Regions from separate parts of the Streptomyces sp. NPDC057137 genome, predicted to be linked through region 3. Evidence: riboswitches for the same ligand, from Rfam matches in the RefSeq annotation. Region 3 holds a riboswitch; each other region holds the start of a gene.
The links. A riboswitch is a leader RNA that binds a small molecule or an ion and turns the genes downstream of it on or off. The one in region 3 is predicted to bind cyclic di-AMP.

Region 1 (7,217 bases), on a different contig from region 3:
TCGGACCGGTCACACCCATCACTGCCTCCACATACCGACTTCGTCGTCATTGGCACGGGTCCCCGTACCGGCGAGGGACGGAGAGGTGAACGAACGTTATCCCCAGCATCTCGCACGCTGCTGTTTCGCGGTGGCCGGGGAGGGGGAAATCACACATTGGGACATGTTCACTCTGCGTCGTGCCGGCCCCACCCGGCACGGGAGCCGCAAGGGAGTCGCTTCCCGTGTGGCGTAGGGAGGTAGGTCAATGAAGATCCCGCCTTTCGCCGAGCTTTTCTCGCCTTTTCCGTCCGTAGTGCGACGGCCGGCGGCCTGGGAGCTGCCCGTCACGCTCCTGCGGGCCTCAGTCCTGGAGATGGCGATCCTCGCCGGTCATCTGGTCCTCTATCCGGGTGGCATCGCCAAGGAGCGCCCGGCACCGGAGCTGCCTCCCGAGGCAGCCACACTGCCCACCGAGGGCCGCTCCCGGCCGCCTGTCCTGCTCCTGCACGGCTTCGTGGACAACCGGTCCGTCTTCGTCCTGCTGCGCCGCTCACTGGCCCGGCATGGCTGGCGCCATCTCGAATCGCTCAATTTCTCGCCCCTGACCAGCGACATCCGGCTGGCGGCCGAGGTGCTGGGTCAGCACATCGAGGAGGTCTGCGCCCGTACGGGGCACCGCGAGGTCGACATCGTCGGCCACAGCCTGGGCGGCCTGATCGCCCGGTATTACGTACAGCGACTGGGCGGCGACGTACGGGTACGGACGCTGGTCACCATGGGCACGCCCCACGCGGGCACCGCCGCCATCCCGCTCGCGAGCGCGCACCCCGTCGTCCGGCAGATGCGGCCCGGCTCGGACCTGATCGAGGAGCTGCGGGAGCCGGCGCCCGGCTGCCGGACCCGGTTCGTCAGCTTCTGGAGCGATCTCGACCAGGTCATGTCACCGGTGGAGGCGGCCCGCGTCGAGCATCCGGACCTCATCGCGCAGAACGTGGGCGTGACCGGTATCGGCCACCTCGCCCTGCCCGTGCACCCGGCCGTCGCCGCCGGGATCCGGTACGTGCTGGAGCACGACGACGCGGCGGAGCTGTCGGAGACGCAGCTCGCCGAAGCGGCCGAATGGATGGGAAGCGGTACAGAACGGGCGGGGGACCAGGCCGACGGCGCGATATCGGTGGCGTGAGGACCCGAGAAGGGCGGACGAGGGTGAGTCAGGGCGGCCGACGGTCCAAACATCGGCATCGAAATAGGTTGCGCCCACATCCGATTCGATGTCGGTTCGACACCTCACCGACACCCTAGAAATCGAACGCCTCTCGAACGTAGGGCCAAAGGTGTGCCCGCCCTCCGCCGAAAGACGGCCGAATGCCCGTTTCCAGAGCGCCCGGAAGCCGCCGAAGATTGTCGCCGTCGCATACCGCCGGGTACAGTCGCGGCCACTGCTTTCCCTTCTGGGTCCCACCGTTCCTCAAGACGGCCCCAGAAGCCTGGTTCTGCTGCCGAGGCGAGAGAGAAGTTGGTGAACGACCAGCACCCCCACGCCGGATACGCCGCCCACGACGGCTATTCCACAGGCAGCTTCGACAGTGACCCGCTCTTCGGCGCGCTTCCGGGCACGAGCCCGGTGGGCACGGTCACTTACGAGGCGGACCACAGCGGCAGTTACGACTCGGCGCAGTGGAACGCGGGTTACGACCCCTACGCGACCCAGGCGCCGCAAGCACCCCAGGTTCAGTACGAGGCGTACGACGCGTACGCGGCACAGGCCCAGCAGTCCCAACAGCCCATGCAGTCGTACGACACGACCGGGCAGTGGGACGCCAACGCCTGGAACGAGGCCAACCAGGCGGCCAGTTACGGATATGACGCGACCGGCCTGAACACCCCGGCCGACCAGTGGGCGGCCCCCGTGGCCGACACCGGCGCGTACGACGCCACCGCGTGGAACTCGGGAGCGTCGGCCATACAGCCGGACGTACCGTTCCAGGCCGATGCCGAGGCCCAGGCTCCGTACTACGGCGACACCGCGACGTACGACAGCGCGACGTACGAGTCAGGGACGTACGAGTCGGGGGCGTACGAGCCCGCCGCCTACGAACCGGCCGCGTACGAGCCCGAGGTCGAGCACCAGCACGAACCCGAGTACGAGCAGGCGGAGTTCACGCCGGCCGAGTTCGCACAGTCGGAGTACGAGCAGCCCGAATACGAGCAGCCCGCGTACGAGACCGAGCACGAGTACGACACGCCCGGTCCGGAGCCTGAACAGGTGTCGGAATCGGCGCTCGACGCCGAGTCGGACCATTCCGAACACGCGGACCAACTCGTCGGGGCCGCGGCCACCGTCACCGCCGCGACCATCACCCCCCGCCCCGTCCGCCGGGCGGCCGGCGGCAGCCGCAGCAGGCGCCGTACACCGGCGAAGCGTTCGGCTCTGCTCACCGTCGCCGTCCCCTCCGCCTGTGTGATGGGCGTCGCCGGCATCGCCGCCGCCTCGGTCGGCGGACTCGGCGCCGAGGAGACCAAGGACGACTCGACCACGCTCACCGCCTCGGACGCGGCAGCGGTCAAGCCCGCCGCGGTGAACAACAAGCTCGACACCCAACTCGCCGCTCTCGACGCCGACGCACGAGACTTCGGGGACCGCGCCAGCCGCACCCAGGAGCGCATCGACCTCAAGGAACGTCAGGCGGAGGAGAAGAAGAAGCGCGACGCGCTGGCCGCGGCCAAGGAGGCCGCCCGCCCCAAGTTCGCCATCCCCGTCGCGAATCACGCGCTCAGCGCCTACTACGGCCAGGCCGGCGTCAACTGGATGTCGATGCACACGGGCATCGACTTCCCCGTCGCGTACGGCACGCCGGTGATGGCAGCGACGGACGGCACCGTCCGTACCCAATGGAACGGCGCCTACGGCAACATGGCGATCGTCACCGCCGCCGACGGCACCGAGACCTGGTACTGCCACCTCAGCAGCACGAAGATCCGCTCCGGCTCCGTCAAGGCCGGTGACGAGATCGCGTACTCGGGGAACTCGGGCAACTCCACCGGCCCGCACCTGCACTTCGAGGTACGGCCGGGCGGCGGCTCGGCGATCGACCCGCTGTCCTGGTTGCGCAGCCACGGGCTCAACATCTAGCAGACGACCCGGCTTCGGCGCGGCGGGCCTCGTTCTCAGCGGCCCGCCGCACTCGTGTGTCCTCCGCGCTTCTACAGCTTGTCGACCGGCGCGTACCGCAGCAGCAGCCGCTTCGGCTTGGAGTCGCCGAAGTCGATCGTCGCCTGCGCGTCGGCGCCCGACCCCGTCACCGTGACGACCGTCCCGAGCCCGAACTGGTCGTGCGTGACCCGGTCCCCCACCGCGAGCGAGATGACCGGCTTCTCGGTCGCGCGCCGGGTGGCGAAGCCCGCCGGGCCCGAGCGTGAGCGGGACGAGGACAGCGAGGACGTGATCCCCGACGTCGGTCCGGCCGGCGCGGCCATCGGGCCGGTGCGCTTCCACTGCAGATACTCGCCCGGAATCTCCTCCAGGAAGCGCGACGGCGGATTGTACGAGGGCTGGCCCCACGCGCTGCGCATCGAGGACCGGGTGAGGTAGAGCCGCTCGCGGGCGCGCGTGATGCCGACGTACGCCAGCCTGCGCTCCTCCTCCAACTCCTTGGCCTGGCCCAGCGCCCGCATGTGCGGGAAGACGCCGTCCTCCATGCCCGTCAGGAAGACGACGGGGAACTCCAGGCCCTTCGCCGTGTGCAGCGTCATCAGCGTGATGACACCGGAGCCGTCCTCGTCCTCGTCGGGGATCTGGTCGGAGTCGGCGACGAGCGCGACCCGCTCCAGGAACTCGGCGAGAGTGCCGGACGTGGTCACGGCGGGCGCGTCCGCGTCGGCAGCCGCCTCGTCCGCGTCGGCCCCGGCGTCCGCGTCCGCGCTCGTACCGGCGTCGGCAGTCGCGTCCGTGGCCGCTGTCGCGTCCGCCCCCGCCGCCTGAGCCCTCTCCTGCTCGAACTCCAGCGCCACGGCGGCCAGTTCCTGCAAGTTCTCGATCCGCGTCTCGTCCTGCGGGTCGGTCGACGCCTGCAACTCCGCCAGATACCCGGTCCGTTCCAGCACGGCCTCCAGGACCGTCGCCGGGCCGGCGCCGGACTCGACGACCGTACGCAGCTCCTCCATCAGCGTGTTGAAGCGCTTCACCGCGTTCGACGAGCGGGCCGCCATGCCGTACGCCTCGTCCACCCGGCGCAGCGCCTGCGCGAAGGAGATCTTCTCCCGCGCCGAGAGCGCGTCGATCATCGCCTCGGCGCGGTCGCCGATACCGCGCTTGGGCACGTTCAGAATCCGGCGCAGCGGGACGCTGTCCTCCGGATTGGCGAGCACCCGCAGATAGGCCAGCACGTCGCGGACCTCCTTGCGCTCGTAGAAGCGCACGCCGCCGACGACCTTGTAGGGCAGGCCGACGCGGATGAAGATCTCTTCGAAGACACGTGACTGCGCGTTCGTCCGGTAGAAGACGGCGACGTCGCCCGCCTTGGCCTCCGACGCGTCCGTCATGCGGTCGATCTCGTCGGCGACGAACTGCGCCTCGTCGTGCTCGGTGTCGGCCACGTACCCGATGATCTGGGCGCCCGCTCCCGCGTTCGTCCAGAGGTTCTTGGGACGCCGGCTCTCGTTGCGCTCGATGACCGCGTTGGCCGCGCTGAGGATCGTCTGCGTGGAGCGGTAGTTCTGCTCCAGCAGGATCGTCGTGGCGTTCGGATAGTCCTCCTCGAACTGGAGGATGTTACGGATCGTGGCGCCCCGGAACGCGTAGATGGACTGGTCGGCGTCACCGACGACGCACAGCTCGGCCGGGTCGTGCCCCTCGCCGGAGGGACCGACCAGCTCGCGCACCAGGGTGTACTGCGCGTGGTTGGTGTCCTGGTACTCGTCCACCAGGACGTGGCGGAAGCGGCGGCGGTAGTGCTCGGCGACGTCCGGGAACGCCTGGAGCAGATGGACCGTCGTCATGATGATGTCGTCGAAGTCCAGGGCGTTGGCCTCGCGCAGCCTCGCCTGGTACATCCGGTACGCCTCGGCCAGCGTCTTCTCGAAGGGGTCCGTGGCCTGACCGGCGAAGGTCTCCTCGTCGATCAGCTCGTTCTTCAGATTCGAGATCTTGGCGCTGAACGACTTCGGGGGGTGCCGCTTGGGGTCGAGGTCCAGATCGCGGCAGACCAGGGCCATGAGCCGCTTGGAGTCGGCCGCGTCGTAGATCGAGAACGAGGACGTGAAGCCGAGCCGCTTCGACTCGCGGCGCAGGATTCGCACGCAGGCGCTGTGGAACGTCATCACCCACATGGCGTTCGCGCGCGGTCCGACGAGCTGCTCGACGCGCTCCTTCATCTCGCCCGCGGCCTTGTTGGTGAACGTGATCGCCAGTATTTCGCCCGGGTGCACACTGCGGGTCCCCAGCAGATGCGCGATCCGATGGGTCAGCACCCGGGTCTTGCCCGAGCCGGCGCCGGCCACGATGAGCAGCGGCGATCCGGTGTGTACGACGGCGGCGCGCTGCTCGTCGTTCAGCCCTTCGAGCAGCGCCGCCGGGTCCACGACCGTGCGCGGCGCACCGTCGCGGTGGTACGGATCCCGGGGCGGGGGCACGTCGAACTTCCCTCCGAAGAGATCGTCGGGCACCTGCTCCGGCGCGGTGTCCTCGGGCGGCGGCGGGGGCTCCTCGGCCGAGGGCTGGAGGTCCGCCAGGAAGCTGTCGTCAAAGAGGCTGCTCATCGCTTCCTGAGTCTAGGGTGCCGCACTGACAGCCAACCGCCACATGGCCTCGCGGGGGTCCGGGCGACCGTTTTCGGAAGTGCCCACGACCGTTTATGCGAAAGGTCACGAAAATGTATCGGGCATATCGGCCATCAACCTTCACAGCGGCACCACAGATTGGCTAGCGTGCTCGCCGAGGCGGTCCGTACTCCATCGGCGATCAGCGCCAAGCGGGCGGCCTGCGCCGAATCCGGGCTTCCCCGAAGGGAGTTCGGAACCGGGGACCCACCATGTTCGACCGGGGTGAATCGGGCCGTACTCCCAGGCCCGTAGGGCAGCCTTCCGTTCCGCCCGAACCCGACAGCTAACCCGGTAGGCGGTCCACGGAAGGAGATGCCGACCTTGGCGTCGCATCGCAAATCGCGCACCCGCACCGGGGTGCGCGCGAACACACCGGCCGTCGGTTTCACGACGGCCGCGCTCGCCTCGGTCACGCTGCTCTCGACGCAGAGCGCCACCGCCGCGCCCACCGAGCCCAAGCCCTCGGTCGAAGAGGTGCAGAAGAAGGTCGACGACCTGTACCGGCAGGCCGGTACGGCGACGCAGCAGTACAACAAGGCGAAGGAAGCGACCGACACCCAGCGCAAGTCGGTCGAGCGGGTCCTGGACGACGTGGCCAAGAGCGCCGACAACGTGAACGAGGCGCGGCGCTCCCTCGGTACGTATGCGGCGGCGCAGTACCGCGCGGGCGCGGTCGGTCCCACGGCAGCCCTGATGTTCGCCGACAGCCCGGAGTCGTACTTCGAACAGACCCAGCTGATGGACCGGCTGACCGACCGCCAGCAGGAGGCCGTCGAGGACTTCCAGAAGGAGCAGCGGTCCGCGGCCAAGCAGCGCGCCAAGGCGACGAAGAGCCTGGAGACGCTCACGGAGTCGCAGGACTCGCTCAAGGCGGGCAAGCAGAAGGTCCAGAACAAGCTCGCGGCGGCGCGGTCGCTGCTGTCGGAGCTGACGGCCGAGGAGAAGGCGCGGCTCGCCGCGCTGGAGCTGAAGAAGGAACAGGAGGCGCGCCGCAAGGCCGAGGCGAAGGCCAAGGAGGAGGCCGCGGAGCGCAAGCGCCAGGAGGAGGCGCGGGAGAAGGAGCAGCCGCCCGCGACCGGCGGCGGCACGGGCACGGACACCGGCACGGGCTCGGGGACCACGGACGGTACGTACGCGGCCAAGGCCGAGAAGGTCCTCGCCTTCGCCCGCGACCAGATCGGCAAGCCGTACGTGTGGGGCGCCACCGGCCCCAGCAGTTACGACTGCTCGGGGCTGACGGCCGCGGCCTGGAAGGCGGCGGGCGTGCAGCTGCCGCGTACGACCTGGGACCAGGTGAAGGTCGGCAAGCGCGTCGCCACGGCGGACCTGCTCCCCGGCGACCTGGTGTTCTTCTACGACGACATCAGCCACGTCGGCATATACAAGGGCGACGGCAAGATGATCCACGCCCCGAA
Region 2 (7,217 bases), on a different contig from region 3:
ACGGACGACGGGCCGAGGAGCCGCTGCACGGAGCGCGCCTCGGCGCGCTGTTCGCGGCCCCGCTGGACGGCGAGGGACTCGGCGGTCGGTTCGAGGTCGAGGACGAGGCGGACCGAGCCGTCCTCGAAGTTGCGTTTCTGGGTGAACCCGGCGTCCCGGAACACCTTGATCATCTTGTTGTTGGCGGGCAGCACCTCCGCCGCGAAGCGCCGGATCCCGCGCTCGCGCGCCACCGCGGCGATGTGTTCGAGGAGCGCGGAGGCGATCCCGCGCCCCTGGTGCGCGTCCTGTACGAGGAAGGCGACCTCGGCCTCGTCGGCGGGGGCGGAGGCGGGCATGCCCCGCCCGTCGATGCGGTCGTAGCGGACGGTGGCGACGAACTCGCCGCCGACGGTGACGGCGAGCCCCACCCGGTCCACGTAGTCGTGGTGGGTGAACCGGTAGACGTCCTTGTCGGAGAGCCGGGGGTAGGGCGCGAAGAAGCGGTAGTACTTCGACTCGTCGGAGACCTGTTCGTAGAAGCTGACCAGCCGCTCGGCGTCGTCGGTGGTGATCGGCCGGACGCGGGCGGTGCCCCCGTCGCGCAGGACCACGTCTGCTTCCCAGTGAGCGGGGTACGCGTGCTGCGACGGCGGCGTCATGGGGAGAGCCTACGGCGCGCGCACCGGTAGCGGCGGCTGCGCGGCCGGGGCAGGCTGGGGGTGCCTCATCGGCCCGTTACGGGGCACATGAGACACTGGTCTAGACAACAACTGTGACTTTGAAGGGCAACACCATGGCTGAGCGCCGCGTCAACGTCGGCTGGGCCGAGGGCCTGCACGCCCGTCCCGCCTCCATCTTCGTCCGTGCCGCCACGGCCTCCGGCGTTCCCGTGACGATCGCCAAGGCCGACGGCAGCCCGGTCAACGCGGCGTCGATGCTCGCCGTGCTGGGACTGGGCGCGCAGGGCGGCGAGGAGATCGTCCTGTTCTCGGACGCGGACGGCGCCGACGTGGCGCTGGACCGGCTGGCGAAGCTGGTCGCCGAGGGCCTGGACGAGCTGCCCGAGACCGTCTGAGACCGTCTGAGACCGTCTGAGCCGCACACGCACCGAGCCGCACACGTACGACGAAGGCCCCGGCAGGACGCCGGGGCCTTCGTCGTGTTCTCCGCGCGTAGAGGGTCAGACGCTGACGCCGTGCGCGCGCAGGTACGCGACCGGGTCGATGTCGGAGCCGTACTCCTCGCTCGTCCGCGCCTCGAAGTGCAGGTGCGGGCCGGTCGAGTTGCCGGTCGAGCCCGAGAGCGCGATCGGCGCGCCCGGCGTGACGCTCTGGCCGACGGTGACGCCGATCGAGGAGAGGTGTCCGTACTGGGTGTAGGTGCCGTCGTTCATACGGATGACGACGTTGTTGCCGTACGCGCCGCCCCAGCCGGCCTCGACGACGGTGCCCGCGCCGACGGCCACGACCGAAGTGCCGGACGCCGCGCGGAAGTCGATGCCGGAGTGGCTGCCGGAGGACCAGAGCGCGCCGCCGGTCCGGTAGCCGGTGGTGACCGAGGAGCCGGCGACCGGGAGTCGGTAGGAGTTGAGGCGCTCGCGCTCCGCGGCCCGTGCCACGCGCTCCTTTGCCTCGCGCAGCTCCTTCGCGCGGGCCTCCGCCTTGCGTTTCGCCTCGGCCTTGGCGCGGGCCGCGGCCTCCGCCCGCGCCTTCGCTGCCGCGGCCTTCTGGGCGGCCAGGTGCTGTGCGTCGGCCTGGGCGTCGATGGTGGCGGCGAGCGAGTCGTCGATGACGATGGCGCGGGCCGGGGTGGCCGGGGCGGTGTCCTGGGCGACGGCCGCCTCCACGTCGGCGGCGAGCGCCGGGGATGCGAGGGTGCCGATGACACCGGCGGCGGTGAGAGTCGCGACTCCGGCGATTTTCGCGCCTCGGCGCGTCATTCGGCTCGGGGCACGGTGCTTCCCGGTGGCACGGGTGAACGCCATGAAGTGGCTGGTCCTTTCCTTCCTTCTCGCCTACCGGGTTAGCTGACGGGTTCGGAGCAGGAAGGTCTCCTACGGGCTCCTCCGCGGATCGCGCGAAGGCCCCCGATTCACCCCAGGGACATGAATGGGTCCCCGGCTCCCCAGGCTCGCGCCTGACGGGGACTCGGCGATGGCTGTCCGGTGCCGCGGATGCGGCGGGCTCTGGCGGACAGCCGGACCGACGCTAAAGGGGTCATCTTTCAATCACCAAACAGACAGGCCCTTTTGTAGCGCACGCCACAGGGCATTCAGGCAACCTCCTCATGAATGCGGACATAGCGGGGAACCCCGGCGACTGGTTCGTCACCGGGGTTCCCTTTGTCCGTGCTGTTCCGACGTCCGTGCTGTTCCGACGTCCGTACTGTTCCGACGTCCGTGCTGTTCCGACGTCCGTGCTGATCCGAGGGGCGTACTGATCCGACGGGCGGTCGTCGTCGGCCTCAGCCGGTGACGACCTTCACCTCGCCGATATCCAGGGCCTCGATCGGCTCCCGGATCACCGAGGCGTCCCCGACGAGCACCGTGACCAGCCGGTCGCCCGGGAAGGCGCTGACGACGGCGGCCGTCGCCTCGACCGTGCCGGTCTCGGCCAGGCGCGCGTACAGCTGCGCCTGGAAGTCGTCCGGGAGGTGCTGCTCGACCTGGTCGGCGAGCGTGTCCGCGACGGACGCGGCCGTCTCGTACTTCAGCGGCGCGACGCCGACCAGATTCTGCACGGCCGTCTCGCGCTCGGCGTCCGTCAGCCCTTCGGCCGCGAGCGTACGCAGGACCTTCCACAGGTCGTCCAGCGCGGGCCCGGTCGACTCGGTGTCCACGGAGCCGCTGATGGCGAGCATGGAGGCGCCCGTGCCCTGCGGGTCGGAGCGCAGCACCTGCGCGAAGGCCCGCACGCCGTACGTGTAGCCCTTCTCCTCGCGCAGCACCCGGTCGAGCCGGGAGGTGAGCGTGCCGCCCAGGCAGTACGTGCCGAGCACCTGGGCCGGCCAGACGCGGTCGTGCCGGTCGGGACCGACCCGGCCGATCAGGAGCTGGGTCTGTACGGCTCCGGGCCGGTCCACGATCACCACACGGCCGGTGTCGTCGGCGGTCACCGGCGGCACGGGGCGCGGCTCCGAGGTGTCGCCCGTCCAGTCGCCGAGGGTCTCGGCGAGCAGCGCGTCGACGTCGACACCGGTGAGGTCGCCGACGATCACCGCGGTGGCGGTGGCCGGGCGGACGTGCGCGTCGTAGAAGGCGCGGACGCCCTTCGCGTCGATGCGTCCGACGGTCTCCTCGGCGCCCTGGCGCGGGCGCGACATGCGCGAGGTGACCGGGAACAGCTCCTTGGAGAGCTGCTTGGCCGCGCGGCGGGCCGGGTTGGCCTGCTCGTGCGGGATCTCGTCCAGCCTGTTCGTGACGAGCCGGCCGACCTCGCTCTCCGAGAACAGCGGCGCGCGCAGGGCGTCGGCGAGCAGACCGAGCGCCTTGGGCAGCCGGGAGACCGGGACCTCCAGGGAGACCCGGACGCCGGGGTGGTCGGCGTGCGCGTCGAGCGTGGCGCCGCAGCGCTCCAGCTCGGCGGCGAACTCCTCGGCGGTGTGCTTGTCGGTGCCCTCGGACAGCGCGCGGGCCATGATCGTGGCGACGCCGTCCAGTCCCTCGGGCTCCGCCTCCAGCGGCGCGGCGAGGGAGATCTCGACGGCCACCACCTGCTGGCCGGGGCGGTGGCAGCGCAGCACCGTCAGGCCGTTGGGCAGCGCGCCGCGCTCGGGCGCGGGAAACGCCCAGGGCCTGGCCTCCCCGGCCGTCGGCTGCGGGTGGAACTCCATGGTCACGGCAGCGTCGGTCACTGGTCCGCCCCCTCGTGCTCGTCGGTGATCTCGTCGGAGGCGGCGTCCTCGTCGTCGGCGGTCGTCGGCTCGTAGACCAGCACCGCCCTGTTGTCCGGGCGCAGCCGGGCCTCGGCCACCGCGCGCACCTCGTCGGCCGTGACGTCCAGCACCCGCTGGACGGCGGTGAGCGCCAGCTGCGGGTCACCGAACAGCACCGCGAACCGGCACAGTTCGTCCGCGCGGCCCGCGACCGTACCGAGCCGGTCGAGCCATTCGCGCTCCAACTGGGCCTGGGCGCGCTCCATTTCCTCGGCCGTGGGGCCCTCGGCCGCGAACCGGGCCAGCTCCTCGTCGACCGCGGCCTCGATCTGCGGGACCTCGACGCCGCCGGACGTCTTCACGTCCAGCCAGCCGAGGGAGGGCGCGCCGGCGAGGCGCAGCAGCCCGAATCCGGCGGCGACGGCCGTACGGTCGCGGCGCACCAGGCGGTTGTGGAGGCGGGAGGACTCGCCGCCGCCGAGGACGGTGAGCGCCAGGTCGGCGGCGTCGGCCTCGCGGGTGCCGTCCTGCGGCAGCCGGTAGGCGGCCATCAGCGCGCGCGCCGGGACGTCCTCGTGGATCTCCTCGCGAAGCTGCTCGCCGATGGTGTCGGGCAGCGAGCCGTCGCGCGGCGGCTGCTTGCCGTCGTGGCCGGGGATCGAGCCGAAGTACTTCTCGACCCAGGCGAGCGTCTGCTCGGGGTCGATGTCGCCGACGACCGACAGCACCGCGTTGTTCGGCGCGTAGTACGTACGGAAGAACTGCCGCGCGTCGTCGAGGGTCGCCGCGTCCAGGTCGGCCATCGAGCCGATCGGGGTGTGGTGGTACGGGTGGCCCTCGGGGTAGGAGAGCGCGGTCAGGCGCTCGAACGCGGTGCCGTAGGGCACGTTGTCGTAACGCTGGCGGCGTTCGTTCTTCACGACGTCGCGCTGATTCTCCATCCCCTCGTCGTCCAGGGAGGAGAGCAGCGAGCCCATGCGGTCGGCCTCCAGCCAGAGGGCGAGCTCCAGCTGGTGGGTGGGCATGGTCTCGAAGTAGTTGGTGCGCTCGAAGCTGGTGGTGCCGTTGAGCGAGCCGCCGGCGCCCTGCACCAGCTCGAAGTGACCGTTGCCCTTGACCTGCTTCGAGCCCTGGAACATCAGGTGCTCGAAGAGGTGGGCGAGGCCCGTACGGCCCTTGACCTCGTGGCGGGAGCCGACGTCGTACCAGAGGCAGACCGCGGCGACCGGGGTCAGGTGGTCCTCGGAGAGCACCACGCGCAGTCCGTTGGCGAGCCGGTGCTCGGTCGCTGTCAGGCCGCCGGAACCGGCCTGCGCTGTGGCCGTGTGACCCATGGGCATGTACGTCCCTTCGATCGCGATATGGAGAAGTCCTGCCACTGTATGCAAGCGTGGAGACGCGTGGCGAAGTTCCCGGGTCGGACGAAGCGGCGAGGACTCGCCATCGGGCGGTGCTCGCCGCTCCGTCGGCTCCCCGACGAGTCTCAGTGGGCCCTCCGTCGGGTCGCTCCGGGTCGCCGGAAACGGCGCCTCGGACCGTTCAACGACGGGTCGAGGTCCGCGTTGTCGGTGCGGCGGGCCACAATGGTCGGCGTCAGTTCCTCAAGTTGTCCGCCCAGACCCGCACAGACCTGTGAAGGAGCCGCAGCAGCGATGGCCCGCCGCAGCACGAAGACCCCGCCGCCGGAGGACTTCGAGGAGAAGATCCTCGACATCGACGTGGTCGATGAAATGCAGGGCTCCTTCCTTGAGTACGCGTATTCGGTGATCTACTCCCGCGCCCTGCCGGACGCCCGGGACGGTATGAAGCCGGTGCACCGCCGCATCGTGTACCAGATGAACGAGATGGGCCTGCGCCCCGACCGCGGCTATGTGAAGTGCGCCCGCGTCGTCGGCGAGGTGATGGGTAAATTGCACCCGCACGGGGACGCGTCGATCTACGACGCCCTCGTCCGGATGGCGCAGCCGTTCTCGATGCGCCTGCCGCTGGTCGACGGGCACGGGAACTTCGGCTCCCTCGGCAACGACGACCCGCCGGCCGCCATGCGGTACACGGAGTGCCGGATGGCTGACGCCACGTCACTCATGACGGAGTCGATCGACGAGGACACCGTCGATTTCCAGTCGAATTACGACGGCCAGGAGCAAGAACCGGTCACCCTGCCCGCCGCGTATCCGAACCTGCTGGTCAACGGCGCGTCCGGGATCGCCGTCGGCATGGCGACGAACATGGCGCCGCACAATCTGGGTGAGGTCATCGCCGCCGCGCGGCATCTGATCAAGCACCCGGGCGCCGACCTGGAAACGCTGATGCGGTACGTGCCGGGGCCCGACCTGCCCACCGGTGGCCGGATCGTGGGTCTCCAGGGCATCAAGGACGCGTACGCGAGCGGGCGCGGGACGTTCAAGATCCGTGCCACGGTCACCGTGGAGGACGTCACCGCGCGCCGTAAGGGCCTCGTCGTCACCGAACTGCCCTTCACCGTCGGCCCGGAGAAGGTGATCGCCAAGATCAAGGACCTGGTCTCGGCGAAGAAGCTGATGGGCATCGCCGACGTCAAGGACCTCACGGACCGGATGCACGGGCTGCGCCTGGTCATCGAGATCAAGAACGGCTTCATCCCCGAGGCCGTGCTGGAGCAGCTCTACAAGCTGACGCCGATGGAGGAGACCTTCGGCATCAACAACGTGGCGCTGGTGGACGGCCAGCCGCTGACGCTGGGGCTCAAGGAGCTGCTGGAGGTCTATCTCGACCACCGCTTCACCGTCGTGCGCAGGCGCAGCGAGTTCCGCCGGACCAAGCGGCGCGACCGGCTGCATCTGGTCGAGGGTCTGCTCGTCGCGCTCATCGACATCGACGAGGTCATCCGCCTCATCCGGTCGAGCGACAACTCGGCGCAGGCCAAGGAGCGGCTGATCGAGCGCTTCTCGCTGAGCGACATCCAGACGCAGTACATCCTGGACACGCCGCTGCGCCGGCTCACCCGGTTCGACCGGATCGAGCTGGAGAGCGAGCGCGACCGGCTCAACGGCGAGATCGACGAGCTGACCGGGATCCTGGATTCGGACGCCGAGCTGCGCAAGCTCGTCTCGGCCGAACTGGCCACGGTGGCGAAGAAGTTCGGCACCGACCGGCGCACGGTGCTGCTGGAGTCGGGCAGTTCGCCGGTCGCCGCGGTGCCGCTGGAGGTGGCCGACGACCCGTGCCGGGTGCTGATGTCCTCCACCGGGCTGCTGGCGCGTACGGCCAACGGCGGGCCGCTGGGCAGCGGCGACGGCAAGCGGGTGAAGCACGACGTGATCGTCTCGGCCGTGCCCGCGACCGCGCGCGGCGAGGTCGGCGCGGTCACCTCGACCGGGCGG
Region 3 (7,217 bases):
GGCGGCTCGTACATCTCGATGGTGCCGTCGATGTCGTCCTTGATGTCCCGGTCGTTGGCGATCTGCTGCGCCTCGTCGCCGGTGACCATGACGCGCCCGTCGGGCAGCACCACGGCGTTCGAGTGATACCCGCGCGGCAGCCGCTGGACGGGGCCGAGTCGCCAGTCGCCGTTCTCGTCCCGCAGCTCCGTGTGCCGGTACTTCAGGTCCGCGTTCGGGTTGTACTGCCCGTTGCCGTAGTCACGGATGTCGTAGGAGCCATTGACCGTGAGCAGATTCCCGGTGGGCAGCAGCAGGGTGTTGTCCTGCGTACGGCCGAAGGCCCGCGCCTCCTTCGTCTTCCACTTGCCCGCGGCGAGCTGATACGTGTTCGGGTCCGTACGGTCGCCGCCGAGGACCAGGACGGAGTCCGGGCCGCGGAAGCCGCCGGGGAGCGGAACGGCGGAGCCGTAACTACGGTCGACCGCGCCCGGCCGCTGCGCCAGATCGCTCCGGGTCTCTCTGACCGGGTCGAACAGCCACTGCTGGTCGTGGCTGCGGCCGAGGCCGTAGATCTTCCCGTCGCGCAGGCTGAACAGATGCGGATAGTCGAGCTTGTACGGGGCGTCCGCGCCGAAGCGGTCGACAGGCTGGAACCGGGGGATGTCGGTCTTGCGGTACGGAACGGGGTCCCGCAGCGCGGGGAAGCGCTCCACGATCGGGGTGGGCGTGCCCCAACCCAGCTCGGACTGGCCGGACATGATCAGCATCCGGCCGTCGGGGCCGGTGACGACGCTGGGATACCAGCGGCCCACGGACATGTCCTCGTTCATCGCCCAGGTCTCGCTCCACGGGTCGAAGACGAAGGACAGCTTGGCGCCGGAGCCGCCGTTGCCGCCGAGATTGCCGCCGAAGACACCGAGCATCCCGTTCGGCAGGAAGGCGTGGCCCGCGCAGAAGATGGGCGCGGGGCGGGAGACGCCCGTGCTGTCGGGCATCGTGACGGCGGGCGGGGTGACCTTCTTGAAGGCGTTGGCTCCGGTGCCCTTCTGGGGATCCCAGAGGAAGGCACGGCCCCGGTTGGCCGCCCCGACGACCTGGGTGGGGGCCGTCTCCTTGGTGGGGTCGGTCTCGATCCGCTCGAAGGAGAAGAGGAGCACCTTGCCGGTCGGCAACTGGGCGACGTGGACGCCGAAGTCCGGTGAGTCGAAGTACTCCTTGAAGGCGCCGAAGTCCGAGGCCTTGTACTCCCTGTTGGTCTTCTCCTGGCTCTCGGTCAGCGCCTTCAGCCGGGCGGTGCGGGTCGCCTGCGGATAGGTGCCGAGGTCAGCGGCGCCCTGCCGGGTGGTGGCGTGCTCCTCGGCGTGCTCACGGCCGAGCATCGCCACTTCGGCGGGATCGACCTCGGGAGCCTCCGTCTTCTTGGCGGGGTCGGCGCCCGCCCTGGTGGAGTGCTCGTGGTGGCCCTCGCCGCTGTGAGCGACAACGGGGGCGGCACCCACCAGAGTTGAGGCGGCGAGGGCGCTGACGACAGCACATGCCGCCAGTGTGTTGGACAGCCTCGTGCGGGAGCGGGGATTTCTCATGCGGCTCGGTCCAGGTCCTTTCCGGGGTGGTTGGAGCACGCGGTACGGCGATGCCGCACCCGGAGCGAATGACTACTCGCAGTAATCAATGCTGGCGGTGTTCGAGAGGAAAGGTCCAGAAAAACGAGCGATGTTGCCTCTATGGAGGTAACTGGCAGGTCATAAGGTTCGCTCTCGGCGTGCGCGCCCGGCGCGCGGCTCGATGCGCCGCCCGGCTGCGGCCCGGCCGTGGCGCAGCCGTGGCCCGGCCGTGGCGTGCCAAGTCGGCGTCTGACGCGAGCTGTTGACAAACCCGTGACATGCTTGAAAACTCTGACTGCCTGATCGCAGGACCTGAACGGTGAAGCTCAATTATTTGCGGTTCTCTTGCAAGATCGGGGCAGTCGTTCTGTCCCGTTTGATCGTGGTCCTGCCGTCCACCCCCACCACGGACCGGCATTGCTCACTCTGTCGACCCCACGGAAACAGAGGACACCATGAAGTCGAAGCACCTGAGGCGACGTCTGATCTCCGGTATGTCCATGACCGGCCTGCTCGTCGTCGGACTCCTGCCCGCCGCCTCCGCGTCGGCGGCCGGCGCGCCCACCAAGGCCGACGACACGTTGGCACGACCGGCCGCGGCCGAGCGCGGAGCCACCCTCCCGTACACCGAGTACGAGGCCGAAACCGCCGACTACGACGGCACGTTGCTGGAGGCGGACGCGAAGCGCACCTTCGGTCACACCAACTTCGCCAGCGAGTCGTCCGGCCGTAAATCGGTGCGGCTGGACAACTCCGGGGAGTTCGTGGAGTTCACCTCCACCAACGCGGCGAACTCGATCGTCGTACGCAACTCCATACCCGACGCGCCTGGCGGCGGCGGCATCGACGCCACCATCAGCCTCTACGCCGACGGCACCTTCGTACAGAAGCTGGATCTGTCGTCCAAGCACAGCTGGCTGTACGGCAACACCGACGACCCCGAGTCGCTGACCAACACGCCCCAGACGGACGCCCGCAGACTGTTCGACGAGTCGCACGCGCTGCTGGAGAAGAGCTATCCGGCGGGCACCAAGTTCAAGCTCCAGCGCGACGCGGACGACACCGCCCAGTTCTACATCGTCGACCTGGTCGACCTGGAGCAGGTGGCGCCCCCGGCGGCCAAGCCGGCGGAGTGCACCTCGATCACCGAGTACGGGGCCGTCCCCGACGACGGGAACGACGACACCAAGGCCATCCAGGACGCGGTGACCGCCGACCAGAACGGCGACATCGACTGCGTCTGGATCCCGGCCGGCCAGTGGCGTCAGGAGCAGAAGATCCTGACCGACGACCCGCAGAACCAGGGGCAGTACAACCAGATCGGGATCAGTGACGTCTCGGTCCGCGGCGCCGGTATGTGGCACTCGCAGCTCTACACGCTGACCGAGCCGCAGAACGCGGGCGGGATCAACCATCCGCACGAGGGCAACTTCGGCTTCGACATCGACGACAACACCCAGATCTCCGACATCGCGATCTTCGGCTCCGGCCGGATCCGCGGCGGCGGAGGTGCCGAGGGCGGAGTGGGCCTCAACGGCCGCTTCGGTCAGAACACCAAGATCTCCAACGTGTGGATCGAGCACGCCAACGTGGGTGTCTGGGTCGGCCGCGACTACGACAACATCCAGGCGCTCTGGGGCCCCGCCGACGGCCTCGAATTCAGCGGAATGCGGATTCGCAACACGTACGCCGACGGCATCAACTTCACCAACGGCACGCGGAATTCGCTGGTCGACAATTCGTCATTCCGCACCACGGGTGACGATTCGCTCGCCGTCTGGGCCAACCGGTACGTCAAGGACCCGGCGGTGGACATCGCGCACGACAACTCGTTCACCAACAACACCATTCAGCTGCCCTGGCGGGCGAACGGCGTCGCGATATACGGCGGTTACGGCAACAAGGTACAGAACAACCTGATCGCCGACACCGCCAACTATCCCGGCATCATGCTGGCGACCGACCATGACCCCCTGCCTTTCTCGGGCGAGACCCTGCTCACCGGAAACGCGCTCCACCGCACGGGTGGCGCCTTCTGGAACGAGGACCAGGAGTTCGGCGCGATCACCATCTTCCCGGCGAGCCGGGACATCACCGGAGTCAAGATCAGGGACACCGAGATCTCCGACTCCACCTATGACGGCATTCAGTTCAAGAACGGCGGCGGCAACGTACCCGACGTCGAGATCAGCAACGTCACGATCGACAAGTCCAACAACGGCTCCGGCATCCTGGCGATGGGCGGCGCCCGAGGCAACGCGACGCTCACGAACGTGACCATCTCGAACTCGGCCGAGGGCGATGTCCTCATCGAGCCGGGATCGAGCTTCGTGATCACCGGCGGCCCCGGCACGAAGCAGGCCGCCAACTAGAATCGGCCTACAAAAGGGTACTTTCCAGACAAATCCTCGGGGCGTGAGCCCGCTCGGCGCCTTCCGTGCCGCTCTGTGAGGGGAGCGACGGGAGGCGCCGAGTCGTTGACCGGACTCCCTGTAGTCGCGCCATGACGCCATGTGCCGAAGAGAACCCCCTTGGTGCGCATCCGCTGCCGACGTCGGCCGACCCACCCCCCGAACCCTCCGCCGGAGGGCGCCGCCGCATTCGCATGGCGAAGGGCCGGTTTCGAATTCAGGAGTGAACAAAGGCTGTTGGTATGCCGCCGACGGTGGATTCACCCAGGCGCGGGCCGCTCACCTCCACTTGGCTCCACTCGCCTCCCGGTCGCGGAAAGGAATCATTTGTCCGCTTTGCGGGTCTGGTCGTTATGGGTATTCCACGCCTAACTTGTCCGTTTCTGGGCGGTGTTGTGATTGCGTGGTTGCATGGAAAGCCCGTGATGTGTGTCACAGGGTCGACGGGCCGCGTGTTCCGCCCGCCCGCCCACCTCCCGCGCTGGAAAGGAAAGTTGAGACCTGAACCGCCGCGTGGGAATTCGAATTGATCGCCGCCCGATCCGCGAATGACCTGGCGCTGTGAATTCAGGACTTGTTCAGCCCGGACGTTCTCGCTTACGTTCTCGTCATTCCGGGCAGAACGCCGAATCCTGCCGCTGTCCGGAAACCGCATCCAACCATTCACGTACGGCAGGAGCGGGGGACCCAGGTAAGTCGCCGATCCGGTACACCGGACCGGCTTGGGGTGAAGCCGCGCCCACAGCGCGGCCGGGCATCTCCCGCCCGAACCCGACAGCTCACCTCGCAGGCGACGGAGAGGACCTCGTCATGCCCGCACAGGGTAAGCACCGCCGTTCCCGCACCATCCCGCTCGCCCACCGGCTCATCGCCGTCGGCACGGGCGGTGCCGCACTCGCCCTGCCCCTGCTGACCGCCACCACGGCCGGCGCCGCGCCCGCCCCGCAGCACGTCACGGCGGCCCCGTCGGCCGTCACCGCCGCCCAGAAGGTGACCCACACCGTCGTGAAGGGCGAGTCCCTCGCCAAGATCGCGGACGCCCGCTCCGTGAGCGGCGGCTGGAAGGCGCTCTACAAGACCAACCGCGACGCCATCGGCGACAACCCGTCGCTCATCCGCCCCGGCCTCAAGCTGAAGCTCTCCGGTGCGCCCAAGGCGGCGGCCGCCCCGACCGCCTCGACCGAGAACGCCTCGACGGCCAAGCCCGCCGAAGCCGTCCAGACCGCCGCCAAGTCCTACACCAACGACCTCGACGGCTGGATCCGGGAGGCGCTGGACGTCATGGCGCAGAACGGTATCCCCGGCTCGTACGACGGCATCCACCGCAACATCATGCGCGAGTCCGCAGGCAACCCCCAGGCCATCAACAACTGGGACTCCAACGCCGCGGCCGGCATACCGTCGAAGGGCCTGCTCCAGGTCATCGACCCGACGTTCGAGGCGTACCACGTGCCCGGCACGTCGACCGACAGCTACGACCCGGTCGCCAACATCACCGCGGCGTGCAACTACGCGGCCGACCGCTACGGCTCGATCGACAACGTCAACGGCCCCTACTGACAGACCCGACCACCACGTCGCGCGGCTCCCGAGCCGCGTCTGTCCGCCGATCGCCGGCCGGACCGCACCCGCGGCCCGCCCGGCGATCGGCCGTTGCCCGGCCGGGCGGGCGACGCCGGGCTCCTGCTGGCCAGCCCCGTTCGATCAGCTCGGGGGCTCCCGGCGGAGCCAGTGAGCTTCCGTGGTCCAGCCCAGGAGACGGCGTCCGCCGCCCGAGTCCGCCGTGCCGCCCGCCGCGACCTGGCGCAGGCCGGTCAGCGCCGGGGCGAGCCGGGCCGCGACATGGCCGGGATGACCGGCCGCCTCCTCGTCCAGCAGGGCGATCACCCGCGCCTGTGCGGCGGGATCGCAGAGCGACAGTTGGAACATCATCTGGCGCCACGCGTACGCCACGTCCTTGATGGTGGACAGCGGCCGCGGGTTGCCGTGTATCCGCGCCGTCAAGCGGCACACGACGGTGAAGCAGCGGCCCGCCAGATCCTCCCAGCCGGGCTCGGGGGCGATACCGACCCGGCTGACGAGGGTGGCCAGGTTGTGGGTGGTGAGGATCTGAGCCTGCTCGATGATCTTGCCGTTCGCGGCCACCGACCAGGATCCGCCCCGGACCTCGCCGGCCCGCTCGGCGCACAGCCTCGCGAACCCGGGAGACGCGTGCGTACGCGCTCCGTACGTGGAGGTCAGCGCCTCACCCACCTCGGTGATCGCGAGATTGCGGACCGCCGCGTAGTCGATGCCGTAGTAGCGCTCGTACAACGTGCCACGGAGAAGCTCGGCCGCGATCCGCGCGGCCGTCAGATACTTGGGCGTGAAAGTGCCCATGAAGATGTCCGACGCCAACTCCTCGACGAACGGCGCGCCGAGTTCGGCCTGCCTGCCCAGTACGCCGAACTCGCGCACCAGTGGGTTGGGCAGGAGCGTGCCGGGAAACGCCTGCACGGCCAGCTCGCCGAGTTGGCGCAGCGCGGTGAGCGTCGGCTCCTGGCTCGCCTTGTCGACGCGGTGCTCCACCGCCCGTACCCACGGCAGTTCCTCGACCCGCACCTGCCGCGCGAGATTGAGCAGGAGCAGCGAGCGGCGGTTGCGGAACGCGCGATAGTTCGCGGCCATCAGGGTGCGCAGCGCCTCGTCCGGGTAGCCGTGCGAGCCGGTCACCGCGACCAGTTGGGGCACCAGCTCGGCCAGTACCTCGGCCGACGGCACCACGCCACGCTCCACGAGCGTGCCGATCGGCGCGCTCAACGCACCCTCCACAACGCGCCGCACCCCCTCCGGGACCGCGACCCCCGCGTCCAGCCCCGTCTCGGCGGCCTCCCGCGCGGAGACGTCCGCGATGAGCGGTGCCACATCGGCGGCGCCCGCCTCCTGCGGGAGCACGGACAGTCGGCGCGCCACCAGTTGGGCCAGCGCGTGGTGCGAGGGTTGGGCCGCCTGCGCGGCCTGGCAGGCGCGCAGTTCCCTGTGCCGGGCGGACCCCGGCAGGCCCCGTCGGCGCACCATGGATTCCACCGCGTGCCGCAGGAGCCCGAGCCGCCGCGCGTCCAGCGGCCGGCCGGCGACCGTCTCCTCCAGGGCGCCGCGCAGGATGCCCAGGTTCTCCTTCGGGTCACGGTGCTTGGTGCAGCGTGTGTGGGCCTCGGCGAGATCCCGGTAGCGACGCAGA
Region 4 (7,217 bases), on a different contig from region 3:
GTCCCCGCCTTGGACACGGTCCAACTCGACACCGATCACGGGGCCGCGTTCCTCGATACCCGGCCGCATCTGGAGAAGTACCGGACGGTTCTGGACCGTATGGAGAGTTGTAGCCTCGGACCATCGAAGTCTCGGGATCTGATCCACCGGGTCGCAGCAGAGTTGTGAGAAGGGGAACGCGCATGCCCGCCCTCCACTGGCAGAAGTCCACGTTCAGCGGCGAGGCGAACGGCTGCGTCTACCTCGCCGCGGCTGACGACGGCTCCATCAAGATCCAGGAGAGCGACGAGCCCGACACCATCGTCACCACCACCCCCGAGAAGCTCCGCGCCTTCATCCTCGGCGTCAAGGCAGGCGAGTTCGACCACTTCGCCGACCTCAAGGGCGACACGGCACCCGCCACCCCGGCGCCGTAGCGTCTCTCCGCGAACCGCCGTCGCTCCTCACGTCGCTCCTCACGTCGACGCGATCGTGGCCTTGATGAGGTCGAGCGCGTCCTGGCCGTACACGGCCGACGGTTGGAGGAGCGCGAACGCCTTGCGGAACACCTGGAGCCGGGCGGGGTCGGTGATCGTCTCGGCGCCGCGGTAGCCCTCCACCTCGGCCCGGTGGTCGTCGAAGAGAGAGAAGCCGTCGCCGGGATAGATACGCAGTGGGGCGCGCGCCGGGACGATGCCCAAGGTGAGTCCGGGAAGCGCGGTGGCTTTCAGCAGGTGCTGGAGTTGGCCCCGCATGACGTCCGCGCCGCCGATGTTCGTCAGCAGAGCCTGCTCTCCGAGCAGTACGTGGTAGCTCCTGCCGTTCTGCCCGATGTACTGGGCTCGTGCCGTCCGTGCGGCGACACCGGCCTCGATGTCGTCGGGGATCTCATGGAAACCGACGACGAGGCGCAGCATGGCCTCGGCGTACTGCGGGGTCTGGAGATCGCCCCAGATGACGTTGGGGTGGTAGCCGACGTACTCACGGGTGTTCTTCACCAGGTCCAGAAAGCTCTGCTGCACGGGACCCGTGCCTTGCTGGAGCAAGTCGGTCCAGCCGCCGTCTGCGGGAGAGGTGGACGCGTTCATAGCTGGATTTTCGCAGCGCGCGGTGGTTCTGTCCCGGCCTTCGGCACGATCCGAAGGACGACAGGCCAAGCAGCGGATGCGTGATCCGGCCCCGGTGCACACCGCGCTCCTGGCCGGTCAGCCGCCCGGTTACTGTCGGGCGCATGCCGGACCTGCCACCCCCCGCCCCCGAACTCTTCACCTGGGAGTTCGCCACCGACCCCTACCCCGCCTACGCCTGGCTGCGCGAGCACGCGCCCGTGCACCGGACCCGGCTGCCCAGTGGGGTCGACGCGTGGCTCGTGACGCGGTACGTGGATGCCAAGCGGGCCCTCGCCGATCCCCGGTTGTCGAAGAATCCCGTGCACCATGCCGAGCAGGCGCACGCCAAGGGGAAGACGGGGATCCCGGGGGAGCGCGGCGCGGAGTTGATGACGCATCTGCTGAACATCGATCCGCCCGATCACACCCGGCTGCGGCGCCTGGTATCGCAGGCGTTCACCCCGCGCCGGGTGGCCGAATTCGCGCCCCGCGTGCAGGAGTTGACGGACGGGCTGATCGACGCCTTCGCCGCGAAGGGGGAGGCCGACCTCATCCATGACTTCGCCTTTCCGCTCCCCATCTACGCGATCTGCGATCTGCTCGGCGTCCCGCGCGAGGACCAGGACGACTTCCGCGACTGGGCCGGGATGATGATCCGGCACGGCGGCGGGCCCCGGGGTGGGGTCGCGCGGTCCGTGAAGAAGATGCGGGCGTATCTCGCCGAACTCATCCACCGTAAGAGGGACGACCCCGGCGACGACCTGATCTCCGGCCTGATCCGCGCGAGCGACGACGGCGAGCACCTCACCGAGAACGAAGCCGCCGCCATGGCGTTCATCCTGCTCTTCGCGGGGTTCGAGACGACCGTCAACCTGGTGGGCAACGGGGTGTACGCCCTGCTCCGTAACCCCGACCAGCGCGAGCGCCTTCAGCGCTCCCTCGACGCCGGCGAGACCGGGCTGCTCGCCACCGGGATCGAGGAACTGCTGCGCTACGACGGGCCGGTGGAGCTGGCCACCTGGCGGTACGCCACCGAGCCCGTCCAACTCGGCGGGCAGAGCGTCGCGGTGGGCGACCCCGTCCTCGTCGTACTCGCCGCCGCCGACCGCGACCCGGACCGGTTCGAAGATCCGGACCGGCTCGATCTGTCGCGGAGTGACAACAAACACCTCGGATACGGCCACGGCATCCACTACTGCCTGGGCGCACCGCTCGCCCGCCTGGAGGGTCAGGCCGCGCTCGGTACGCTGCTGACCCGCCTGCCCGACTTGCGACTTGCGGTCGATCCATCCGATTTGCGGTGGCGTGGCGGGCTCATCATGCGTGGACTGCGCACGCTCCCGGTGCAGTTCACAGCGGTGCGTGACTGAGTGATCGTCAACACTGTGACTTTCACGTGATCTCCGCTGTATCGACTTGTGACAGACGTTGGAGTACGGCTACGTTCACGACCGTCTCAGCAGTCACATGTTCGGAATTCGTGTTCGGGATTCACGTTTCAGCAGTCTCACGGAAGGCAATCGCATGCGCTCCGGGAACGGCCGGCACCGTCGGCCCCGTCAGGCCCCCGCCCTCGTCGTCGCGGCAGGGGTGACAGGCTCGGCGATCGCCATCCCGCTGCTCGGCGCGACCGGCGCCAGCGCGGCCGACGCCGCCACCTGGGACCGTGTCGCCGAGTGCGAGAGCGGCGGCATGTGGAGCGCCGACTTCGGCAACGGGCACTACGGCGGGCTCCAGATCGCCCAGGAGACCTGGGCCGACTTCGGCGGTACGGCGTACGCGCCCACCGCCGACCAGGCCAGCCGCAGCCAGCAGATAGCCGTCGCCGAGAAGATCCTCGACGCGCAGGGGCCGACCGCGTGGCCGACCTGCGCGCTGGTCACCGGGCTCACGGCGGACGACGGTACGGCTCCGGAGGGCGAGCCCTCCGGTGAAGCCACCCAGCAGCCCGAGACGCCCGCCGAGCCCGAGCCCGCGCCCGAGTCGAGCGAGGAGGCCGTGCTGCCTCCCGCTCCCGAGTCGACGCCGTCGTCCGGGCAGTTCGGCCGCGACTCGGCCTCCGGCAGCGAGAAGCCGAGCACCGAGCCGAGCACGGAGTCGAGCACCGGGTCCGGTACGAAGCCGGGTGGGGAGCCCAGCACCGAGGCCGGCACCGGCCAAGGCACCGGCAAGCACCGTGGCGAGGCGGACGCCGGAACCGGCGCCACCGACGGGTCTGCCGAAGCAGGCAAGACGGGCAAGACGGACGAAGACCGTGAAAGCGGCCGTCATGCCTCACGAGGTGACGGTTCGGCACGCGACGGCGACACCGCCGCCGAGGACGAGGCCGCCGCCGACGGCTCGTACACCGTCCAGGCCGGCGACAACCTGTGGGCCATCGCCGACGAGCAGAAGGTGGAGGGCGGCTGGCCCGCGCTCTACGAGGCGAACCGCGAGGTCGTGGGCTCCGACGCCGACCTGATCCTGCCGGGCCAGAGCCTCGATCTGACCGCGAAGTAGGGCTGGTTAAACGGTCTATGTCCGTATCTGTGCAAGTGAGACAAGGGTCTCTTCGTCCCAACTGATGCGGTCTGACCGGCACGTCGCCCCGCTTCCGTCCCGACCTGCGTAAACAGAGGTTTCCTCGGGGCGTGATGGGCGAATCATCCCGGATGTTCCTTCTTTGAACATCCGGGATGTCTGTGTTTACGGTCTGAACCGCTCGCACCGCGGGCACCGTCGACCGTCACGCCGAATCCTGCCGTCGGTCGGGGGGAGTACTCGTCGCGTCAAGCGCCGAAGGCAGGAGCGGGGGACCCAAAGGTAAGTGCCGGTCATCACGGCCGGCTCGGGGTGCAGCCGTGCGCAGGGGGACGTGAAGACGTTCCCGGGTCGCACGGCCGGGCAACTCACTTGGCCCGAACCCGACAGCTCACCTCGTAGGCGTCGGTGAGGAGATTTCGCATGCTGTTTTCCAGCAAGTCCGGCAAGGCCAAGCACCGCCGCCCCTCCAAGGCCGTCCGTTACGCCACGCTCGCCGGCATCACCGGTGCCGCTGTCGCGGCCCCGCTGATCGGCGCCACCTCCGCCTCCGCCGCCACCACCGCCGAGTGGGACGCCGTCGCCCAGTGCGAGTCCGGCGGCAACTGGTCCATCAACACCAACAACGGTTACTCCGGCGGCCTCCAGTTCTCCGCCTCCACCTGGGCCGCGTACGGCGGCACCGCCTTCGCGTCCAGCGCCGACCAGGCGTCGAAGTCGCAGCAGATACAGATCGCCGAGAAGGTCCTCGCGGGCCAGGGCAAGGGTGCCTGGCCGAGCTGTGGCGTGGGCCTGTCCAACGCCTCGAACAACGCCGGCTCCACCGGCTCCGCCCAGCAGCAGGCCCCGGCTCCGAAGGCCGCCCCGAAGCAGGAGTCCGCCCCGCGCGCCGCGCAGGAGCAGCCCGCCTCGCGTAGTGAGACGCGCGGTCCGATCAAGAAGGGCGACGGCGAGTACAAGGTCAAGGCCGGCGACACGCTCTCCAAGATCGCGGACGCCAAGAAGGTCGAAGGTGGCTGGAAGAAGCTCTTCGACCTGAACAAGGACATCGTCGAGAACGCCGACGAGATCTTCCCGGGTCAGCAGCTCCACCTGAGCTGACCCTTCCTTACCTGAGCCCCGGCACGGCGCGCCTCACTCCCCCCGGACGCGCCGTGCCGGGGCTCGGGTCCTGTCCGAGGTGCTGCGGCGCGGGGCCCGGGTCCGCCCGGCCGCCGACCCGTGGCCGCCGGTCCGTGGACCTCAGGACATTCGCGGCTGAACGGGCATTCAGGACTCTTTTCGTCCCAGCGGGCGGGCATCTGCCGACCGCCGACCGGGAGCCGGTTAGGCTCATGCCGCAAGGCCAACGAGGCCCTGCACTCCACGCGTCACATCCCAGAAGGAGATGCTCGTGCCGTCCATCGACGTCGTCGTAGCCCGGGAAATCCTTGACTCCCGAGGCAACCCCACGGTCGAGGTCGAGGTCGGCCTCGACGACGGCAGCACCGGCCGTGCTGCTGTCCCCTCCGGTGCGTCCACCGGTGCGTTCGAGGCCCTCGAGCTCCGCGACGGTGACCAGAACCGCTACCAGGGCAAGGGTGTCGAGAAGGCGGTCCTCGCCGTCATCGAGCAGATCGGCCCGGAGCTCGTCGGCTACGACGCCACCGAGCAGCGCCTCATCGACCAGGCGATGTTCGACCTGGACGCCACGCCCGACAAGTCCTCGCTCGGCGCCAACGCCATCCTCGGTGTCTCCCTGGCCGTGGCGCACGCCGCGTCCGAGGCCTCGGACCTGCCGCTGTTCCGCTACCTCGGCGGCCCGAACGCGCACCTGCTGCCCGTTCCGATGATGAACATCCTCAACGGCGGGTCGCACGCCGACTCCAACGTGGACATCCAGGAGTTCATGATCGCGCCGATCGGCGCCGAGTCGTTCTCCGAGGCACTGCGCTGGGGCGCCGAGGTCTACCACACGCTGAAGAAGGTCCTGAAGGAGAAGGGGCTCTCCACCGGCCTCGGCGACGAGGGCGGCTTCGCGCCGAACCTTGAGTCCAACCGCGCCGCGCTCGACCTGATCCTCGTGGCCATCAAGGAAGCCGGCTACGCCCCGGGCAAGGACATCGCGCTCGCGCTCGACGTGGCGGCCTCCGAGTTCTACAAGGACGGCTCCTACGAGTTCGAGGGCAAGTCCCGCTCGGCCGCCGAGATGACCGAGTACTACGAGGAGCTTGTCGCCTCGTACCCGCTGGTCTCCATCGAGGACCCGCTCTTCGAGGACGACTGGGCCGGCTGGAAGGTCCTCACCGACAAGCTGGGCTCCAAGGTCCAGATCGTCGGCGACGACCTCTTCGTCACCAACCCCGAGCGCCTGGCCCGTGGCATCGAGGAGGGCTCGGCCAACGCCCTGCTCGTCAAGGTCAACCAGATCGGTTCGCTGACCGAGACCCTGGACGCCGTCGAGCTGGCGCAGCGCAGCGGCTTCAAGTGCATGATGTCGCACCGTTCCGGCGAGACCGAGGACGTCACGATCGCCGACCTGGCCGTCGCCACCAACTGCGGCCAGATCAAGACCGGCGCCCCGGCCCGCTCCGAGCGCGTCGCCAAGTACAACCAGCTGCTGCGCATCGAGGAGATCCTCGACGACGCGGCGGTGTACGCGGGCCGCAGCGCGTTCCCCCGCTTCAAGGACTGACCCCTCAAGGGCTGACCCCGGTCCACCGGTCATCGACCCGCCCGTCCTACGGCCGTCCCCGGCCACGGTCCCGTACCGTGTCCGGGGACGTACGCGCGTACAGAGGCAGTACGGCAGTACCAGAGGTACGCAGAGGTACGAGGCCGCTCAACCTCTGAGGGAGGCGGGACCATGGCCGCGAACCGGGACCGGTTCTCCACCGCGACCAAGATCAGGATCCTGGGCGAGCAGACCGCCGCACGCGTCTACCGCTCGCAGACCCGCAGGCAGGCCCGCCGCTCCCGGCTCACCGGACGCGCGGCCTTCCTCGTGCTCGTCGTCTGCTCGCTGATCGTGGCGCTCGCCTACCCGATGCGGCAGTACGTGTCGCAGCGGAGCGACATCGCGGAGCAGGAGCAGCTGACGCGCGAGGCGGCGCAGCGGGTCGAGGAGCTGCGGGACGAGAAGGCCCGCCTCCAGGACGACGCGTACGTCCAGCGCCTGGCGCGCGAGCATCTGCACTACGTGATGCCGGGGGAGACCGGCTACATCATGGCCGACCCCCGGGCGGCCGAGGAGCGCCGCACCGACCAGGGCGCGGCCGACCGGCCCTGGTACTCCAATCTCCTGGACGGCGTCGACAGCGCCGACCGGACGGACAGATAGACATCGACGGGCAGTCAGACATCAAGGAAACCGACGCAGGTATGCAAACGCCCCCTCCGCAGACGCCACGCACCGAACCCACCGAGGCGGACGTCGCGGCGTTCAAGCAACAGCTCGGCCGGCCCCCGCGCGGTCTGCGCGCCATCGCGCACCGCTGCCCCTGCGGGCAGCCGGATGTGGTGGAGACCGCCCCGCGCCTCCCGGACGGCACGCCGTTCCCGACGCTCTACTACCTGACCTGCCCGCGCGCGGCCTCGGCCATCGGCACGCTGGAGGCGAACGGTGTCATG

Region 1: another riboswitch for cyclic di-AMP. It lies ahead of ACFT9I_RS18195 (NlpC/P60 family protein); the one in region 3 lies ahead of ACFT9I_RS11315 (transglycosylase SLT domain-containing protein).
Region 2: another riboswitch for cyclic di-AMP. It lies ahead of ACFT9I_RS38845 (M23 family metallopeptidase); the one in region 3 lies ahead of ACFT9I_RS11315 (transglycosylase SLT domain-containing protein).
Region 4: another riboswitch for cyclic di-AMP. It lies ahead of ACFT9I_RS05060 (transglycosylase family protein); the one in region 3 lies ahead of ACFT9I_RS11315 (transglycosylase SLT domain-containing protein).

What each region holds. Positions count from the first base shown of each region.
Region 1 is NZ_JBHUUW010000019.1:127,966-135,182, forward strand. It holds gene ACFT9I_RS18175 (cobalamin B12-binding domain-containing protein) at 1-19, opposite strand, end outside; gene ACFT9I_RS18180 (lipase family alpha/beta hydrolase) at 248-1,165, shown strand; gene ACFT9I_RS18185 (peptidoglycan DD-metalloendopeptidase family protein) at 1,502-3,115, shown strand; gene ACFT9I_RS18190 (ATP-dependent DNA helicase) at 3,187-5,739, opposite strand; cyclic di-AMP (ydaO/yuaA leader) riboswitch at 5,954-6,116, shown strand; gene ACFT9I_RS18195 (NlpC/P60 family protein) at 6,115-7,217, shown strand, end outside.
Region 2 is NZ_JBHUUW010000111.1:6,911-14,127, forward strand. It holds gene ACFT9I_RS38835 (GNAT family N-acetyltransferase) at 1-641, opposite strand, end outside; gene ACFT9I_RS38840 (HPr family phosphocarrier protein) at 776-1,057, shown strand; gene ACFT9I_RS38845 (M23 family metallopeptidase) at 1,163-1,966, opposite strand; cyclic di-AMP (ydaO/yuaA leader) riboswitch at 1,979-2,145, opposite strand; gene ACFT9I_RS38850 (M16 family metallopeptidase) at 2,446-3,813, opposite strand; gene ACFT9I_RS38855 (M16 family metallopeptidase) at 3,831-5,195, opposite strand; gene ACFT9I_RS38860 (DNA topoisomerase (ATP-hydrolyzing) subunit A) at 5,508-7,217, shown strand, end outside.
Region 3 is NZ_JBHUUW010000010.1:62,172-69,388, forward strand. It holds gene ACFT9I_RS11305 (galactose oxidase-like domain-containing protein) at 1-1,565, opposite strand, end outside; gene ACFT9I_RS11310 (right-handed parallel beta-helix repeat-containing protein) at 2,042-3,958, shown strand; cyclic di-AMP (ydaO/yuaA leader) riboswitch at 4,611-4,803, shown strand; gene ACFT9I_RS11315 (transglycosylase SLT domain-containing protein) at 4,808-5,557, shown strand; gene ACFT9I_RS11320 (hypothetical protein) at 5,702-7,217, opposite strand, start outside.
Region 4 is NZ_JBHUUW010000004.1:16,640-23,856, reverse strand. It holds gene ACFT9I_RS05085 (helix-turn-helix domain-containing protein) at 1-168, shown strand, start outside; gene ACFT9I_RS05080 (DUF397 domain-containing protein) at 183-416, shown strand; gene ACFT9I_RS05075 (DUF5753 domain-containing protein) at 456-1,067, opposite strand; gene ACFT9I_RS05070 (cytochrome P450) at 1,211-2,458, shown strand; gene ACFT9I_RS05065 (transglycosylase family protein) at 2,613-3,587, shown strand; cyclic di-AMP (ydaO/yuaA leader) riboswitch at 3,852-4,028, shown strand; gene ACFT9I_RS05060 (transglycosylase family protein) at 4,032-4,709, shown strand; gene eno (phosphopyruvate hydratase) at 4,996-6,282, shown strand; gene ACFT9I_RS05050 (septum formation initiator family protein) at 6,454-6,927, shown strand; gene ACFT9I_RS05045 (DUF501 domain-containing protein) at 6,969-7,217, shown strand, end outside.